DNA from 4 places in the Streptomyces sp. NPDC058284 genome. Region 3 is predicted to be linked to each of the others. Evidence: riboswitches for the same ligand, from Rfam matches in the RefSeq annotation. Region 3 holds a riboswitch; each other region holds the start of a gene.
The links. A riboswitch is a leader RNA that binds a small molecule or an ion and turns the genes downstream of it on or off. The one in region 3 is predicted to bind cyclic di-AMP.

Region 1 (4,663 bases), on a different contig from region 3:
ATCTGCTCAACATCGACCCGCCGGACCACACCCGGCTGCGCCGGCTCGTCGCGAAGGCGTTCACGCCGCGCCGCGTGGCCGAGTTCGCGCCCCGCGTGCAGGAGCTGACGGACCGGCTCATCGACTCGATCGTCGCCGAGCACGGTGCGGGGCGGGGCGGCACCGACCTCATCCACGAGTTCGCCTTCCCCCTGCCCATCTACGCCATCTGCGACCTGCTCGGCGTCCCCCGCGAGGACCAGGACGACTTCCGCGACTGGGCGGGCATGATGATCCGCCACGGCGGCGGGCCCCGGGGCGGCGTGGCCCGCTCGGTGAAGAAGATGCGCGGCTACCTCGCCGAGCTCATCCACAGGAAGCGCCTCGACCCGGGCGACGACCTCATCTCCGGTCTCATCAAGGCCTCCGACCACGGCGAGCACCTCACCGAGAACGAGGCCGCCGCCATGGCCTTCATCCTTCTCTTCGCCGGCTTCGAGACCACCGTCAACCTCATCGGCAACGGCCTGTACGCGCTCCTCACCCACCCCGAACAGCGCGAGCGGCTGCAGCGGGCGCTGGCGGATGGCGACACCGGGCTCCTGGAGACCGGTGTCGAGGAACTGCTCCGCTTCGACGGGCCCGTGGAGCTCGCCACCTGGCGGTTCGCGACCGAGGCGCTCACCATCGGCGGCGAGGACATCGCCGCGGGCGACCCCGTCCTCGTGGTGCTCGCCGCCGCGGACCGCGACCCGGCCCGCTTCGACCGGCCCGACACCCTCGACCTTTCGCGCAGTGATAACCAACACCTCGGATACGGGCACGGAATCCACTACTGTCTCGGCGCCCCGCTGGCCCGCCTGGAGGGCAGGACCGCCCTCGCGACGCTGCTCAGACGCCTTCCCGACCTGCAACTCGCGGTGGAACCCGCCGATTTGCGGTGGCGTGGCGGGCTCATCATGCGGGGACTGCGCACGCTGCCGGTGGAGTTCACAGACGCACAGCGGTGACGGCCCGGCTGACGGGCCGTCAGGACTGTGATGTTCACGTGATCTCCGCTGCATCGACTTGTGACAAGCGTTCGACTGCGGCTACGTTCACGACGACTTGGGCGCCCCCGGGCGCCCCAGCCGTTCGCTGCAGTCTCCTGAAAGGCAACCGCATGCTCTCCGGTCAAGGTCGTCACCGACGCCCCCGCCAGGCCCCGGCTCTCATCGTCGCGGCAGGCGTCACCGGATCAGCCATCGCCATCCCGCTGCTCGCCGCCACCAGCGCGAGCGCCGCCTCCACCGACACGTGGGACAAGCTCGCCCAGTGCGAGAGCGGCGGCGCGTGGAGCGCGAACCCCGGCAACGGCTATTACGGAGGGCTCCAGCTCTCCCAGGAGACCTGGGAGAGCCACGGCGGCCTCGCCTACGCGCCCAGCGCCGACCAGGCCTCCAAGTCCCAGCAGATAGCCGTCGCCGAGAACGTCCTCGACGCGAAGGGCACCGCCGCCTGGCCGAGCTGCGCCCCGATCGCCGGACTCACCGACGGCGGCGCCGCGGCCGACGTCGACCCGGGCGCCCCCATCGAGCAGGAGCCGTCCGGCTCGTCGGACTCCTCGGACTCCAAGGGCTCCAAGGCTCCCAAGGATTCGGCGGACGCCAAGGGGTCCAAGGACTCCGAGAAGAAGGACGAACGGTCCGACGAGCCCTCGGACCCGGCGGGTTCGGCGGACGCGGCGGATTCGGACGACCCCTCCGACGACGCGAGCGACACGCCCGGGACCGACGCCGACGCGCGAGAGAAGAATCACGACGAGTCCGGCGAAAAGGACGACAAGGGCGGTAAGGCCGGTACGGACGCCGATCCCGGCAAGGGCGGGGCGGACGAGGAGGACGGCGAGGGCGGCCCGGACGGCTCGGGCAAGTCCGGCGGTGAGGGCGGCACTTCGCCCGGCTCCGAGGACGCGACGGCCCCCTCGGAGGGCTCCGACGGCTCCTCCGGCCGCCACCGCGGCGACCGCGCGGACGAGAGCGAGAGCGCCGGCGGCCGTCCCGGACGGCACGCCTCGCGCGGCGAGGAGCGCACCGGCGCGGTCGCCGACGGGACGTACACGGTGCGTTCGGGGGACAACCTCTCGCGCATCGCGGACGACCTCGACGTGAAGGGCGGTTGGCACGAGCTCTACACCGAGAACAAGAAGACCGTCGGCACCGACCCGGACCTCATTCTTCCCGGTCAGAGCCTCGATCTGGGCGAAAAGTAACGGTAGTTGACGAAGAGTCGGCCGGGGCCTTCGCGTCGTATGCCCGGTTTGGCGTAAGTGAGACATGGGTCTCAGAAGCCGTGATCGTCTTTGAAATTGTGTGGAAGACGTGATTACCGTCGTCACCGCTCGCCACTGGTGAGCCCCGCCGGTCGGTACGCCGAATCCTGCCAACGGCCGGACGGGAACAGTCGTCGCTTCGAGCGCCGTGGGCAGGAGCGGGGGAACCAAGGTTTGCGCCGGTTCCGTCCGTCGAGCGGCTGAGCAGCCATCAGGCTGCGCCGCGGGACGGACGGGAACGGCTAGGGGTGGAGTCGCGCTCAAGGAGGGCGACCGGGCAACCACATCGGCCCGAACCCGACAGCTCACCTCGCAGGCGTCGGTGTAGGGGATCAACTCATGCTGCTTTCCGGCAAGGGCAAGCACCGTCGCCCGTCCAAGGCCACCCGTGTCGCCACGCTCGTCGGCGTGACCGGCGCCGCTGTCGCCGCCCCGCTGATGGCGGCCGGTTCGGCCAACGCCGCCACCGGCCAGGAGTGGGACGCCGTCGCCCAGTGCGAGTCCGGCGGTAACTGGTCCATCAACACCGGCAACGGTTACCAGGGTGGTCTGCAGTTCTCGCCCTCCACCTGGGCCGCGTACGGCGGTACGAAGTACGCGCCGACCGCCGACAAGGCCTCCAAGGCCCAGCAGATCGAAATCGCCGAGAAGGTCCTCGCGAGCCAGGGCAAGGGCGCCTGGCCGTCCTGCGGCGTCGGCCTCTCGGGCGCCTCGCCCAGCAGTGGCGGCGGCTCGCAGACGCAGGCCCCGCAGCAGCAGCGCCAGCAGAAGCCGCAGCCGCAGACGCAGCAGCAGGCTGCGCCCAAGCAGCAGGCGGCTCCGCAGCAGCAGGCCGCTCCGAAGCCGCAGCCCGCGCCGCAGACCGAGTCCAAGAAGACCGTCGAGACCCCGACCGGCAAGACGGTCAAGAAGGGTGACGGCGAGTACAAGGTCAAGACGGGCGACACCCTGTCCAAGATCGCCGAGTCGCACCACGTCAAGGGCGGCTGGCAGAAGGTCTACAAGCTGAACGGCGACATCATCAGCGACGCCGACTTCATCTACCCGGGCCAGCAGCTGCACCTCAGCTAGTCGCTGCGGCCCCACCCGGCCGTGCTTCGGCGGACGCACGGCCGCCCCGTCCCCACGGGCTCCCCGCCCCGGTGCGCGTATCCCCCGTACGCACCGGGGCGGGGCCATGTCCGCCGCCGGAAACGTCCCCGGACGCGTCGCGGCCGACGACTCCGGGTTCGCCGCGTGTTCGCTACTAGCGAGTAGAAACGTGGTCCTCCGTCCTGCTTCCCGGGGATTTGGCCTCTTGTCCGTCCCACGGGACGGGCGGTCGGCTGGCTGAAGGCCCGGAGCCGGTTAGGCTCAGGAGACGCAGGGCCGAAGCGGCTCGCGTAAACGCGTCACATCCCAGAAGGAGATGCTCGTGCCGTCCATCGACGTCGTCGTAGCCCGGGAAATCCTGGACTCCCGAGGCAACCCCACGGTCGAGGTCGAGGTCGGCCTCGACGACGGCAGCACCGGTCGTGCCGCCGTCCCGTCCGGTGCCTCCACCGGTGCCTTCGAGGCCATCGAACTCCGTGACGGTGACCCCAACCGTTACCAGGGCAAGGGCGTCGAGAAGGCCGTCCTCGCCGTCATCGAGCAGATCGGCCCGGAGCTGGTCGGCTACGACGCCACCGAGCAGCGCCTGATCGACCAGGCCATGTTCGACCTGGACGCCACCGACAACAAGGGCTCGCTCGGCGCCAACGCCATCCTCGGCGTCTCGCTCGCCGTCGCGCACGCCGCCTCCGAGGCCAGCGACCTGCCGCTGTTCCGCTACCTCGGCGGCCCGAACGCGCACCTGCTGCCCGTCCCGATGATGAACATCCTGAACGGCGGGTCGCACGCCGACTCGAACGTCGACATCCAGGAGTTCATGATCGCGCCGATCGGCGCCGAGTCGTTCTCCGAGGCCCTGCGCTGGGGCACCGAGGTCTACCACACCCTCAAGAAGGTGCTGAAGGAGAAGGGCCTCTCCACCGGCCTCGGCGACGAGGGCGGCTTCGCCCCGAACCTCGACTCCAACCGCGCCGCGCTCGACCTCATCCTCGAGGCCATCAAGCAGGCCGGTTACGTCCCCGGTGAGCAGGTCGCGCTCGCCCTCGACGTCGCCGCGTCCGAGTTCTACAAGGACGGCTCCTACGAGTTCGAGGGCAAGTCCCGCTCGGCCGCCGAGATGACCGAGTACTACGCGGAGCTCGTCGCCTCCTACCCGCTGGTCTCCATCGAGGACCCGCTGTTCGAGGACGACTGGGCCGGCTGGAACACCATCACCGAGCAGCTCGGCGACAAGGTGCAGCTCGTCGGCGACGACCTGTTCGTCACCAACCCCGAGCGCCT
Region 2 (4,663 bases), on a different contig from region 3:
CCGCTGATCGCCGCCCCCTTCTACTCGCTGCTCAGCACCGTCCTGACCGGCGCCGCGTCCACCGTCGCCGTCCTCTTCCTGCACTTCGGGGCCCGGGCCGACAGCCGCGTCGAGGCCGTCACCGAAGTGATCACCGTGGTGACCGTCGCAATCCTCGCCATCGTCATCAACCGCGTCGTCCGCCGCGGCAACGACCGGCTCGCCAACGCCCGCTCCATCGCCGAGACCACCCAGCGCGCCGTACTGCCGGAGCCCGACCCGCGCATCGGCGGGCTCGACATCGCGGCGCGGTACGAGGCCGCGCAGGCCGACGCGTTCATCGGGGGCGATCTGTACGCGGTGCAGGACACCCCGCACGGCGTGCGGCTCATCGTCGGTGACGTACGGGGCAAGGGCATGGGCGCGGTCGCGGCGGTCGCCGTCGTCATCGGCGCCTTCCGGGAGGCCGCCGAGCAGGAGACCACCCTAGAGGCGGTGGCCCAGCGCCTGGAGCGGGCGCTCGCGCGCGAGGGCACCCGGCGCGACGGGCTCGACGCGTTCGAGGGGTTCACCACCGCCGTCCTCGCCGAGATCCGGCACGCCGACGGCCGCGTACGGCTGATCAACCGGGGGCACCCGGCGCCGCTGCTGCTGCGCGGGGACGGCCGGCTGTGCGTCATGTCGGCGAGCGAGCCCGCGCTGCCGCTCGGCATGGGCGATCTGGGGGTCTGGCCGGACCGGGCGGACGAATCGGAGTTCCCGCCCGGCGCGATGCTGCTCTTCTACACTGACGGCCTGTCGGAGGCGCGCGACGTGACGGGGGAGTTCTACGATCCGGCGGCCCGGCTCGGCGGGCGGATCTTCCCCGGACGCGGAGGACCGCAGGCCCTGCTCGCCGCGCTCGCGGAGGAGGTGCGGCGGCACACCGGGGGCCGGATGACCGACGACATGGCGCTGCTCGCGGTGCGCCGGCCCGTCGCGGGGGATCCGGACGTCACCGATCCGGGCGTCACCGCCGGTGATTGAAGTGAGCCACTCCGCATCACAACTGACGTGTTGTCAAGGGAGTGTGAAGTTCCGGTGCACGGCCCGGTGTGAGGAAGTGTCGTCAACTCACCCTGTTCTGACCACTCCTGTCCCCATACGTACAGGTGGACAGCGTTAACGATCAATCGGAACAGCTTGGAATAGTGACCCGCTGTCTATTAACGTTCGATAACGCAGCGCGGTCGTCCCAGCCGTCACTAGAGGCGGCTCCGCGCGCACGCGCCTAATCCCGCAAGGGAGCCGGGGAACCACTAACTTGGGGTGAATCGGGCCTCTGCGCCTCGTGCATCCGTGCACCCGCGCCAGACGCTCGTAGGAGACCTTCCTGCTCCGAACCCGTCAGCTAACCCGGTAGGCGAGAAGGAAGGAAAGGAGCGCGCCCCAGTGGCGTCCAACCGGCCTGCCCCCCAAGCCGTGTACGTACCGAATGACGACGACTTCGGCTCGTACGACGAGGGCTCTTTCGAAGAGTGGAACCCCACCGAGGAGTCCGTCCGTCCCGTCCGCGGCAGGCACCGTGTGCACAAGAAGAGCGGTGGCGGGCTCGCCCGGAGCTCCACCGTCCTCGGTGTGGGCGTCATCGCCGCCGTCGGCGCGGGCGGCATCGCCACCGCGCAGGACGGCAGGCCGCCGGTCTCCATATCCATGCCCGACCTGCCGGGCATGGACACAGTCGCCGACTCGCTGCCGGACGCCGAGTCGCTGCCCGGCGTCGGCTCGTTGCTGGCCGACGACTCCCCGGACACCACGGCGAACGCCGCCGCGGCGGCTCCGCTCACCGCGGCCGGTGTCAGCACCGCCGACGCCGAGCAGGGCACCACCGACGCGGGCGAGGCACTGCGCGCCCGCATCATGCGGCAGGCCGAGAACCAGCAGCACCAGGCCGACACCGCCGTACGGACCGCGGCCGAGGACGCGACCGCCCGGCAGGCCGCCCGGCAGGCCGCCGGCCAGCAGCGGGCCGCCGAGAAGAAGGCCGACGCCGAGGCCGCCGCCAAGAAGAAGAAGGCGGAGGAGGCCCGCAAGGCGAAGGCCGAGGCGGAACGCCTGGCCAAGCTCGCCAAGAGCTACGCCATCCCCACCTCGTCGTACACCCTCACCTCACACTTCGGTGACGCCGGTGCCATGTGGTCCTCGGGCCACCACACCGGACTGGACTTCGCCGCTCCCACGGGTACCCCGCTCAAGGCCGTGCACACCGGCACCGTCAAGGAGGCCGGCTGGGCGGGCGCGTACGGCTACCGCACCGTGCTCGAACTCGAGGACGGCACGGAGGTCTGGTACTGCCACCAGTCCTCGCTCAATGTCAGCGCGGGCCAGAAGGTCACCACGGGCGAGGTCATCGGCCGCGTCGGCGCGACCGGCAACGTCACCGGGCCCCACCTGCACATGGAGGTCCACACCCCGGACGGCACGGGCATCGACCCGCTGACCTGGCTGCAGGGCAAGGGCCTGAACCCCTGATTGGCCGCTCGTACCTGACGGAATTCGCATACCGTCGGGGACGTTGAGCGACATATGACTTCTCTCCGTACACTCGGCGCTTCCGAACTCGAGGTCTCCCCGCTCGCCCTGGGCGGCAACGTCTTCGGCTGGACCGCCGACCGGGCGGCGTCCTTCGCCGTCCTCGACGCCTACACCGCGGCAGGCGGCAACTTCATCGACACCGCCGACGTCTACTCGGCCTGGGTCGACGGCAACAAGGGCGGCGAGTCCGAGACCCTCATCGGCGAGTGGCTGGCCGAGCGCGGCAACCGCTCCGACGTCGTCCTCGCCACGAAGGTCGGCGCCCACCCCGACTTCAAGGGCCTCTCCCCGGCCACGGTCAAGGGCGGCATCGACGCGTCCCTGCGCCGTCTCGGCACCGACTACATCGACCTCTACTACACGCACTACGACGACCCGTCGGTCCCCGTCGAGGAGATCATCGGCACCCTCGACGAGCTGGTGCGGGACGGCAAGGTGCGGGCGATCGCGGCCTCCAACATCACCCCGGAACGGCTTCAGGAGTCCCTCGACTTCTCCGACCGCGAGGGCCTCGCGCGCTACGTCGCGCTCCAGCCGCACTACAACCTCGTCTCCCGCGACACCTACGAGGGCCCGCTCCAGGAGGTCGCATCCCGCTCCGGCCTCGCGGCCGTGCCCTACTACGCACTCGCGTCCGGCTTCCTCACCGGCAAGTACCGCCCGGGTGCGCGGGTGGAGAGCGCGCGCAGCGGGCGCGTCCAGGAGTACGCGGGCACCGAGCGCGGCGACCGCGTCCTGACCGCGCTCGACGAGATCGCCGCGGAGCGCGGCGCCGAGGTCGCGACCGTGGCGCTCGCCTGGCTCGCGGCCCAGCCCACCGTCGCGGCGCCGATCGCCTCCGCCCGCACGGTCGAGCAGCTGCCCGCGCTGCTCGCGGTGGCGGACCTCCAGCTCACGGAGGCGGAGGTCGCGCGCCTCACGGCGGCTTCCGCATAGCTCTCAGGGGCGGCGGTACGGATTGTCGTACGCCGTCGGGTAGCCGTAGCCGTAGCCGTAGGCCGGGTAGGGCTGCGGCTGCGGCTGGTACGGGGGCAGGCCGGGCGGAAGGTGCCCGTACGCCGCGTACGGCACGGGGAGCATCACCGGCACCGGCAGTGTCGCGCGGGCCGCGTACGCGAGGGCGGGGCGGGCCGGCTCACGGCGCTCCCAGAGCTTGTCGAGCAGCTCACGCTCGCGTACGACGAAGTCGGCCCCGGCCCGGCCGCGCCGGCCCCGGTGGCGCAGGAGCGCGAGCGACGTCGCGTACGTCTCGTACTCGGCGACCGTGCGGGCCGCGGCCTTGCCCCAGGTGTACGAGGCGTAGTCGCGGGCCAGCGAGCGGGCGCGCATCGAGCCGAGCGCGTACGGCTCGGGCGGGGTCAGCCAGCCGGCCGCGGCGTACCCGGGCAGCTCCGCCCGGATCGTGCGCAGTTCGCGCTGCCGGGTCCAGATCGCCAGCCAGGTCAGCAGCCCGAACGCCGGGAGCATGAAGGCCGCGTACACGGTGAAGAAGCCGTACTGCCCGAAGACCGCCGAGCCGTTCCACAGCGCGTGCATGCCCATCGCGAGCAGCAGCCCGGCGAGCGGGAGCAGCGCGCGGCGCAGGCGCCGGTGCTCGGCGGCGAACGCGGCGAGGCCGAAGCCGATGCCGGTCAGGACCGTGAACAGCGGATGCGCGAACGGCGACATGACGACGCGTACGAAGAAGGTCGCGGCCGTCACCGAGGCGAGGCCGCTTTCGCGGCTGAGCTGGTCGGTGACGAAGGCGTTGCCCAGATAGAGGATGTTCTCGGTGAACGCGAAGCCGGTCGCGGTCACCCCGGCTATGACGACGCCGTCGACGATCCCAGTGAAGTCGCGTCTGCGGAAGAGGAAGACGAGCAGGACGGCCGCCGCCTTCGCGCTCTCCTCGACGATCGGGGCGATGACGGTCGCGCCGAGGGTGTCGGCGCTGGTGGGGTCGGCGGTGGCGGTGGCTATCCAGCGGATCGCGAAGCTGTTCGCGACGATCGCTATGAGGGCGGCGGCGCAGGCTCCCCAGGAGAAGGAGAAGAGGAGGTTCCGCCAGGGCCCCGGCTGCACCCGGTCCAGCCAGCGGAAGGCGGCGACGAGCAGCGGCACGGGCACGGTC
Region 3 (4,663 bases):
GACGACCCAGGCCGCTCCCGGTACCGCGGTGAAGTCCTGGTACGTCCAGAGGGTCCGCGGCAGCGGAACGGTGCTCCAGCCGGTGGCCGACCGGCGCAGGATCTCCCCCTCCCCCGCGCGGTTGTGAAAGATCCACACTTCCTCGCCGACGAACTGCACCTTGCCGAGCCAGCCGGATTCGCCGACACCGGGGAAGTTGGTGTCCCGGCTCCACTTCGCGCCGTCCCACCCGTACAGCATCGGCCGCATCCCGTCGGCGGCCTGCTCGTACCCGGTCGCCCACGCCTCGCCGGAACCGCGGGCGGCCAGATCGAGCACGGTCACCGGCGCGACCGCCGCCGGAACCGGCACCGCCGACCAGCCCGGCGTCACGGCCGAGGCCGGCGACACCGCGGTGACACACGCGATGACGAGGCAGACGATGACCACGCGGAGACCGTGCACAGGACCTCCCAAGGCCGCGAAGGGCGCTCAGCCTAGGGCGTCCGCCCAGCGGTGAACAGGGCTGAACGGGATTGTTCGGTGGCTCGGACCAGGCCTGACGAACAATCCGTGAGCCGGTGAGATCGTTCACGGATGCCGGACCGGTATCCGCCATCGAGCACCAGAAGGAGAACTGTGCTTACTCGCACGAAGCTCACCACCGCGCTGGCGGCAAGCGTCCTCACGGCCGGGATCATCGGCGGCGCCTCCGCGACCGCCGCATCGTCCGAGCATTCGGCCACCCCGTCGGTGGGGCACGCGTCGGCCGCCTCCTGCCTCGGCGGGGACTGGTCGTACGACGGGTACAAGTACGCGCCCCAGGGCGACGGCTACTACGTGACCACCAACCGGTGCGACGACATCCAGGTCAAGCCGGACCGGGACACGAAGATGAAGCTCTGCTACCTGAAGAACCGGAACCCCGACAACAAGGTCTGCAAGGGCTGGGTCACGGCGAAGGCAGCCAAGTGGACCGTCCTCGGCAAGGACTTCAACGACGGCGTCTACTTCTACCTCGACTTCCCCAACTCCCCCTACCTCAAGACGGGGTGGGTCGCCGCCTGACGGCTTGACGTCTGCCCCCGCCTTTTCGGCGGGGGCAGCGCCATGTGCGGACCGGGCGGGGGCATCGCCTCACCGTCCGGCGCGGACAGCAGTAGGACTATGTCCAGGTTTGAACCATAATTATATCTTTCCCCCCTTTGGCACCCCGTGTAGGCAACTGCCTGCTTTCGCGATGTGCCCGAGCGAAATGGCTCACATTCTGACGGCCCGTCGATTCGCATTCCGGGCCGTATCCCATTCGGTGAATTGAGTCACACCGTCCGCCGTACCCCGCTCCGGGAATCTCCGCGCGCATTCCCGCGCCACTCCAGGAGAGTTGGACTTTTGGATCAAAGGCGGCGAGGAGTTTCCGATCTTCAGCGGTAGGCCTCACGCATTGCCGATGCAAATTCGTGTCTTGTTCCGTCCTGTCTTTCTCGTCTAACGTCACCGCCAATCCGGATGGAACGCCGAATCCTGCCGCTGTCCGGAATCCCTTCCACCACTCACTTACGCCCGGCAGGAGCGGGGGACCCAGGTAAGCCGCCGACCCGGATTCCGGGACGGCTCGGGGTGAAGGCGCATTCACCGTGCGTCCGGACATCTCCCGTCCGAACCCGACAGCTCACCTCGCAGGCGACGGAGAGGAATGCGTCATGCCCGCAAAGGGAAAGCACCGCCGCCCCAAGTCGAGCCCGCTCACCCGGGGCATCGCCGCCGCGGGCACGGGCGGCGCCGTGCTCGTCCTGCCGGTGCTCGGCGCCACCACCGCCGCCGCGGCACCGGCCGACGGGGCCGCCAAGCCCACCGCGGCCCCGAAGACCTACGTCGTCCTCGCCGGCGACTCCCTCTCCAAGATCGCCAAGGAGCACTCCCTGAGCGGCGGCTGGAAGGCCCTCTACCAGCAGAACCGCGGCATTCTCGGCGACAACCCGGGGCTGATACACCCCGGCCTCAAGCTCACCCTCGGCAAGGACGACGCGGCCGGGACCGCCTCCAGGACGTCCGCCGAGCGGGCGGACCGCTCCGGCAACACCGACGCGCTCGCCGCCGATGCCCCCACCGCCCCGGCCGTGAAGTCCTACCCGAACGACCTCGACGGCTGGATCAGGGAATCGCTCGACATCATGGCCCAGCACGGCATCCCGGGCACCTATGAGGGCATTCACCGCAACGTCATGCGCGAGTCCTCCGGAAATCCGCTGGCCATCAACAACTGGGACGTCAACGCCATTGCGGGAACCCCCTCCAAGGGGCTCCTGCAAGTTATCGCCCCCACCTTCACCGCCTACCACGTGCCCGGCACTTCGCTGGACAGCTTCGACCCGGTCGCCAACATCACGGCCGCCTGCAACTACGCGGCCGACCGCTACGGTTCGATCGACAACGTGAACGGCCCCTACTAAAAGCGGGCCGGCGTCGCCGAATGGAAAGGACTCCAGAACTCGCCGATGCAAAGGGCGAGTTCAAAAGGTGACAAGCCTTTCGTGCGTCGGTAGCACCTGAGTGCTACCGGCGTACGCGCCGGTCGGTGCGTGAATCGGGCGAGAGAGCCGACACTCGGCGGACGATTCCGCGGCGGCAGCCGGTGAGGATGACGGTCATGGACCCTGAACTCGCCACAGCCATCCCGCCGTTCACCGCCACCCACCCGCCGCTCGCCGACGCGCGCGCCGTCTCCGCCCGGTGAGGGAGGCAAGTCCGGCGCCGGGGCAGAGCCTGGCAGCGCTGCTGCGCCCGTACGCCCGGAGTTTCGCCGCCGTCGTCATCCTGCAGGTCGTCGGTGCCGTCGCGGGTCTCGCGCCGCTGCTCGCGGTCGTCGAGGTGGGGCGTGCCCTGCTGTCGCCGGGGCCGGTCGACCGCGGGCACGTCTGGTCGGCCGTGACCGTGGGTGCGGCCGGGCTGTTCGTCCGGTTGCTGTGCACAGGCGCGTCGTCCGGGATCGGGCACGTCCTCGACGGCCGGGTGCAGCTCTCGTTCCGTCGGCAGCTGGCCTCCCGGCTGGGGCGGGCGCCGATCGGCTGGTTCTCCCGGCGCCGCACCGGTGAGCTGGCCAAGGTGGTGGGGGAAGACGTCAGCGCCGTACACCCGTTCATCGCCCACGCCCCCGGTCAGCTCGTCTCGGCGTTCGTGGTCCCGTTGGTGTCGCTGGTCTACCTGTGCACCGTCGACTGGCGGCTCACCCTCATCACGCTCGTCCCCGTGCTGCTGGCGGTGGCGCTGGTTCCGCTGATGATGACGCCGGCCCGGCTGCGCGAGCAGGAGGCGTTCGACGCGGCCATGGGGCGGATCTCCAGCTCCGTCGTCGAGTTCGTGCAGGGCATCGCGGTGGTCAAGGCGTTCGGCGGATCCGGGCGTGCGCACCGCGAGTTCCGTGCCGCCGTGGACGACTTCACGGACACCTTCCACCGGTGGGTGCGCGGCCTCTCCAGGATCGCCGCGGGGATGCAGCTCGTCCTCTCACCGCCGTTCGTCCTGCTCGTCGTCCTCGTCGGCGGCGCCGCTCTGCTCACCGACGGCGCTCTCGCCCCGGCCGACCTGCTCCCCTTCCTGCTCCTTGGACTCGGCCTGACCGCACCGGTGGAGGCACTCGGCCACGGTTTCGACGACCTGCAGGCCGCGAGGCGCGCGGTCGGCCGCATCCGCGACGTCCTCACCGTACGGCCGCTGCCGGAGCCCGAGCATCCCCTCGCACCCCAGGGCCACCGGGTGGAACTGCGAGACGTCCGGTTCGGCTACGAGGCCGGTCGCGAGGTGCTGCGCGGCATCGACCTCGTGCTGGAACCCGGCACGCTCACGGCGATCACCGGGCCCTCCGGCAGCGGCAAGTCGACGCTGGTCCAGCTGCTGCCGCGATTCTTCGACCCCACCCACGGCTCGATCCTCCTCGGCGGTGTGGACCTGCGCGAGCTGAGCGGCCGTGACCTCTACCGCACCATCTCCTTCGTCTTCCAGGACGTACGCCTGCTGCGCGCCTCCGTGGCGGAGAACATCGCGCTGGCGGTCCCGCACGCCGGCCCCGACGCCGTGACGCGGGCCGCCCGGCTGGCCGACATCCACGACAGGATCCTCGAACTCCCGCGCGGCTACGAGACGGTGATCGGCGAGGACGCCGGACTGTCGGGCGGCGAGGCGCAACGGATCGCCCTCGCCCGCGCGCTGCTCGCCGACACGCCCGTTCTCGTGCTCGACGAGGCGACCGCCTTCGCCGACCCGAAGACCGAGCAAGCGGTGCGCCGGGCCCTGGCCACGTCGGCGGGCCGGCGGACGGTCGTGGTCATCGCCCATCGCCCGGAGACCGTCGCGGACGCCGACATGGTGGTGATGCTGGACGACGGAAGGGTCGTCGAGCGCGGTCGGCCCAGTGAACTCCTGGCGAAGGGAGGGGAATTCGCCACGTTCTGGCGGCCTCCCCAGCCGCCGTCGGCGACCGCCGAGACGCCCCGGGACCGGCACGACGCACCCCTACCGCAAGGAGACGAGCCCCGATGATTCCGCTGCTGCTGCGTGTGCTGGGGCGCGAGTACGCCCGGCCGTTGCGTCGCGCCCTGGTGCTGATGACGACGGCCGCCGTGGCCGAGGGCCTGTCCTACGCCCTGCTGGTCCCCGTACTGCGCGCCCTGTTCGGGAGCACCCC
Region 4 (4,663 bases), on a different contig from region 3:
ACCTGGAAGGGCAGCAACACATGGCTGAGCGCCGCGTCAACGTCGGCTGGGCCGAGGGCCTTCACGCCCGACCCGCCTCCATCTTCGTCCGTGCGGCCACGGCCTCCGGCGTCCCCGTGACGATCGCCAAGGCCGACGGCAACCCGGTCAACGCCGCCTCGATGCTCGCGGTGCTCGGCCTGGGTGCCCAGGGTGGCGAGGAGATCGTGCTCGCCTCCGACGCCGAAGGCGCGGACGCCGCCCTCGACCGGCTGGCGAAGCTGGTCTCGGAGGGGCTCGAGGAGCTTCCGGAGACGGTCTAGGACACATTCCTGGAAAATGCGCCGATGGGGTCGCCCGGAATTCCGGGCGACCCCATCGGCGTTTACGCGTGATGGATTGACTCTTTCTTTATATACGGCGTCTCCGTTAATTCCGGAGGCTCACCGTGTTTACGGCATGTTGCGAATTCCTCACGCGCTCGGGTCCTGGCCGTCCCCCGTGACGCAGGCGGTGGGTGGCCGCCACCCGCGCGGCGTGCGCGGCGGTGAGCGCCCTGGCGCGCTCGGCGTCCCCGCGGGCGACCGCGTCCAGGATCTCGGCATGCTCGGACCAGGACTCGGCCGGCGCCGCCGGACGGTCGACGACGTACATCCAGGCGGTCTTCTGCCGGAGCTGGGTCAGCAGCGCGCTGAGGCCGGGGCTGCCGGACGCCTGGGCGAGCGTCTCGTGGAACCAGCCGCCCAGGGACCGCAGATCCTCCCCCTGACCACTCCCGGCGCGCTCGCGGCCCATCCTGACGAGACCGCGCAGGACCTTGAGGTGGGCGTCCGTGCGGCGCTGCGCGGCGCGTGCCGCGGCGAGCGGTTCGAGCAGCGTCCGGACCTCGAGGAGGTCCGCCGCCTCCTGCTCCGTGGGCTCCGCGACACAGGCGCCCGCATGTCTGCGGGTGACGACGAACCCCTCGGCCTCCAGGGTGCGCAGGGCCTCGCGGACCGGGACGCGCGAGACGCCGTAGCGGCGCGCGAGGAGGTCCTCGGTGAGCCGGCCGCCTCTTTCGTGGACACCGGCGACAATGTCGTTCCGAATGGCCGTGCATACCGAATGCGCGGGAACACGCATGACCGGACCTCCGCCTTCATCCCCGCGAAACGCGGTCGACCGACGCTCATTCAGTGACTCTATTGCAGAGCGTCGGAATTTCCGACGGCGGTCCGGAATTCGTGGATATCTTTTGGCCAAGGGCCCTGCGAGGAGAGTTCCGGGGGTCCGGGGATGCGGAGGGGCGCAAGGACGAAAGCCCCGGCTCGGGAGGAGCCGGGGCTTTCGTGGAGTGCTGCGGGAGCCGTGCAGTCCGTCGCTCAGACGTTGACGCCGTGCGAGCGGAGGTAGGCGATCGGGTCGATGTCCGAGCCGTACTCCGGGCCGGTGCGGGCCTCGAAGTGGAGGTGCGGGCCACTGGAGTTGCCGGTGGAGCCGGAGAGGCCGATCTGCTGGCCCGGGGTGACCGTCTGGCCGACGGTGACACCGAGGGACGACATGTGGCCGTACTGGGTGTACGTACCGTCGTTCATCTTGATGACCACGTTGTTGCCGTAGGCGCCGCCCCAGCCCGCCTCGACCACGGTGCCGGAGCCGACCGCGTGGACGGCGGTGCCGGACGCGGCATGGAAGTCGATGCCGGTGTGGCTGCCGGAGGACCACATGGCGCCGCCGGTCTGGTAACCCGTGGAGACGTACGAGCCCGCGATCGGGGCGACGTAGGTGTTCAGGCGCTTGCGCTCGGCCTCGCGGGCGGCGCGCTCCTTGGCCTTGCGCTCCTTCTCGGCCTTCGCCTTCGCCTCGGCCTCGGCCTTGCGCTTCTCCTCCGCGGCCTTCTTCTTGGCGGCCTCTTCGGCCTTCTGGGCGGCAGCGGCGTCGTCGGCGGCCTGGCGCTGCGCGGCGGCCTGCGCGTCGATGCTCTCGGCGAGCGAGTCGCCGACGGATATCGCCTGGGTGAGGCCGGTGTGCTCGACGGCCGCTTCGTCGGCGGCGGCCAGCGCGGGGGCGGCGAGGCCTCCGATGACACCGGTGGTGGTGAGCGCCGCGACACCGGCGACGTTCGCGGTGGTCCGCGTGAGGCGGCTCGGACGACGGTGCTTCCCGGTGGCACGGGTGAACGCCATGTGGCGGGTGATCCTTTCCTTCCCTCTCGCCTACCGGGTTAGCTGACGGGTTCGGAGCAGGAAGGTCTCCTACGGGTCCCTCACCTCGCGGCAAGGTGCCCGATTCACCCCAGGGGACATGTGGGTCCCCGGCTCCCCTGGCTCGCGCCGTACGGGGACTCGGCGATGACTGTCCGGTGCCGCGGATGCGGCGTGGTGCGCGACGAACAGCCGGACCGACGCTAAACGGGGCCTCTTTCAATCCACAAACAGAACGCGACTTTTGTAGCGCACGCCACACGGCAGACAGGCAACCACCATATGAATCCGGACATATGAGGACCCCGGCGGCCGAAACGGTCGCCGGGGTCCCGAAATGTCCTGACTGTCACTCAGTCCACGCGGGCCTCACTCGGCCCGGGACCTCGCTCGGCCTGGAACCACACTCAGCCCGTGACCACGCTCACGTCGCCGATCCCGAGGGCCCTGACGGGCTCCTCGATCATCGCGGCGTCCCCGACGAGGATCGTCACCAGGCGGTCCTCGGGGAAGGCGTTCACGACGGCCGCGGTGGCCTCCACGGTGCCGGTGTCGGCCAGCCGCCGGTACAGCTGCGCCTGGAAGTCGTCCGGCAGGTTCTGCTCGACCTGGTCGGCGAGCGTGGCCGCGACCGAGGCGGCCATCTCGTACTTGAGCGGGGCGACGCCCACCAGATTCTGCACGGCCACGTCGCGCTCGGCGTCGGTAAGGCCCTCGGCGGCGAGGGTGCGCAGCACCTTCCAGAGGTCCCCGAGCGCCGGCCCGGTGTTCGGGGTGTCCACGGAGCCGCTGATGGCGAGCATCGCGGCGCCCGTCCCGTCCGGCGCCGAACGCAGCACCTGGCTGAACGCCCGCACCCCGTAGGTGTACCCCTTCTCCTCGCGCAGCACCCGGTCGAGGCGGGAGGTGAGGGTGCCGCCGAGGCAGTACGTGCCGAGGACCTGGGCCGGCCAGACGCGGTCGTGCCGGTCGGCGCCGACGCGGCCGATCAGCAGCTGCGTCTGGACCGCTCCGGGGCGGTCCACGATGACGACGCGGCCGTGGTCGTCGGCGGTCACCTGCGGTACAGGGCGCGGCTCGCCCGCGGAGCCGGTCCAGGCGCCGACGGTGTCCTTGAGGACGGCGTCCAGGTCGATTCCGGTCAGGTCGCCGACCACGACGAGGGTGGCCGTGGCGGGCCTGACGTGCTTCTCGTAGAAGGCGCGCACCGCCGCCGAGTCGATGGCCGCGACCGTCTCCTCGCTGCCCTGGCGCGGCCGGGACATGCGCGAGGTCGGCGGGAACAGCTGCTTGGAGAGCTCCTTGGCGGCGCGGCGCGCCGGATTGGCGGCCTCGTGCGGGATCTCGTCCAGGCGGTTGCGTACGAGCCGTTCGATCTCGCCGTCCGCGAAGGCGGGGGCCCGCAGGGCGTCGGCGAGCAGGCCGAGCGCCTTGGGGAGCCTGGAGACCGGGACCTCGAGGGAGACCCGCACGCCCGGGTGGTCGGCGTGCGCGTCGAGCGTGGCGCCGCAGCGGTCGAGCTCGGCGGCGAACTCCTCGGCGGAGTGCTTGTCGGTGCCCTCGTTGAAGGCCCTCGCCATGATCGTGGCGACGCCGTCGAGGCCTTCGGGCTCGGCGTCGAGCGGCGCTTCGAGGTGGATCTCGACGGCGACGACCTGCTGGCCGGGGCGGTGGCACCGCAGCACGGTGAGGCCGTTGGGCAGCGTGCCGCGCCGGGGTGCCGGAAAGGCCCAGGGCTTGGCCGCGCCCGCCTTGGGCTGTGGGTGGAACTGCATCGTCGTCGCGGCCTCGGTCACTTCGCCGCCTCCTCTTCCTCGGCGTACTCCATGCCCTTTTCGCCCTCTTCGCCTTCTTCGCCGTCGTCGGCGACGGTCACGGGTTCGTAGACGAGCACCGCGCGGTTGTCCGGTCGCAGGCGCGCCGCGGCGACCTCCTGGACCTCTTCCGCGGTGACGTCGAGGACGCGCTGCACGGCGGTCAGGGCGAGCTGCGGGTCGCCGAACAGGACGGCGTACCGGCAGAGTTCGTCGGCGCGGCCCGCGACCGTACCGAGCCGGTCCAGCCACTCGCGCTCCAACTGCGCCTGGGCGCGCTCCATCTCCTCCGGAGTGGGGCCTTCCGCGGCGAGGCGGGCCAGCTCCTCGTCGACGGCGGCCTCGATGACGGGGACCTCCACGTCACCGGAGGTCTTCACGTCCAGCCAGCCGAGCGAGGGCGCCCCCGCGAGGCGCAGCAGACCGAATCCGGCGGCGACGGCGGTGCGGTCACGGCGCACGAGGCGGTTGTACAGCCGGGAGGACTCGCCGCTGCCGAGGACGGTGAGGGCGATGTCGGCCGCGTCGCACGCGCGCGTGCCGTCCTCGGGGAGGCGGTAGGCGGCCATCAGGGCGCGGGCCGGCACATCCTCCTCGACGACCTCACGCAGCTCCTTGCCGATGCGCTCGGGCAGGGCGCCGTCGCGCGGCGGCTGCTTGCCGTCGTGGCCCGGGATTGAGCCGAAG

Region 1: linked by a shared signal. The riboswitch ahead of ACFVYR_RS26570 (transglycosylase family protein) and the one ahead of ACFVYR_RS11595 (transglycosylase SLT domain-containing protein) in region 3 are both predicted to bind cyclic di-AMP.
Region 2: linked by a shared signal. The riboswitch ahead of ACFVYR_RS13650 (M23 family metallopeptidase) and the one ahead of ACFVYR_RS11595 (transglycosylase SLT domain-containing protein) in region 3 are both predicted to bind cyclic di-AMP.
Region 4: linked by a shared signal. The riboswitch ahead of ACFVYR_RS19820 (M23 family metallopeptidase) and the one ahead of ACFVYR_RS11595 (transglycosylase SLT domain-containing protein) in region 3 are both predicted to bind cyclic di-AMP.

What each region holds. Positions count from the first base shown of each region.
Region 1 is NZ_JBHVYE010000021.1:70,382-75,044, reverse strand. Features, by position in the region: gene ACFVYR_RS26580 (cytochrome P450) at 1-989, shown strand, start outside; gene ACFVYR_RS26575 (transglycosylase family protein) at 1,142-2,230, shown strand; cyclic di-AMP (ydaO/yuaA leader) riboswitch at 2,425-2,625, shown strand; gene ACFVYR_RS26570 (transglycosylase family protein) at 2,630-3,361, shown strand; gene eno (phosphopyruvate hydratase) at 3,705-4,663, shown strand, end outside.
Region 2 is NZ_JBHVYE010000008.1:20,053-24,715, reverse strand. Features, by position in the region: gene ACFVYR_RS13655 (PP2C family protein-serine/threonine phosphatase) at 1-1,005, shown strand, start outside; cyclic di-AMP (ydaO/yuaA leader) riboswitch at 1,237-1,399, shown strand; gene ACFVYR_RS13650 (M23 family metallopeptidase) at 1,411-2,490, shown strand; gene ACFVYR_RS13645 (aldo/keto reductase) at 2,545-3,489, shown strand; gene ACFVYR_RS13640 (PrsW family intramembrane metalloprotease) at 3,493-4,663, opposite strand, start outside.
Region 3 is NZ_JBHVYE010000006.1:152,616-157,278, reverse strand. Features, by position in the region: gene ACFVYR_RS11605 (hypothetical protein) at 1-444, opposite strand, end outside; gene ACFVYR_RS11600 (hypothetical protein) at 619-1,047, shown strand; cyclic di-AMP (ydaO/yuaA leader) riboswitch at 1,524-1,678, shown strand; gene ACFVYR_RS11595 (transglycosylase SLT domain-containing protein) at 1,683-2,432, shown strand; gene ACFVYR_RS11590 (ABC transporter ATP-binding protein) at 2,713-4,518, shown strand; gene ACFVYR_RS11585 (ABC transporter ATP-binding protein) at 4,515-4,663, shown strand, end outside.
Region 4 is NZ_JBHVYE010000013.1:151,727-156,389, reverse strand. Features, by position in the region: gene ACFVYR_RS19830 (HPr family phosphocarrier protein) at 21-302, shown strand; gene ACFVYR_RS19825 (GntR family transcriptional regulator) at 409-1,101, opposite strand; gene ACFVYR_RS19820 (M23 family metallopeptidase) at 1,341-2,144, opposite strand; cyclic di-AMP (ydaO/yuaA leader) riboswitch at 2,157-2,319, opposite strand; gene ACFVYR_RS19815 (M16 family metallopeptidase) at 2,570-3,958, opposite strand; gene ACFVYR_RS19810 (M16 family metallopeptidase) at 3,955-4,663, opposite strand, start outside.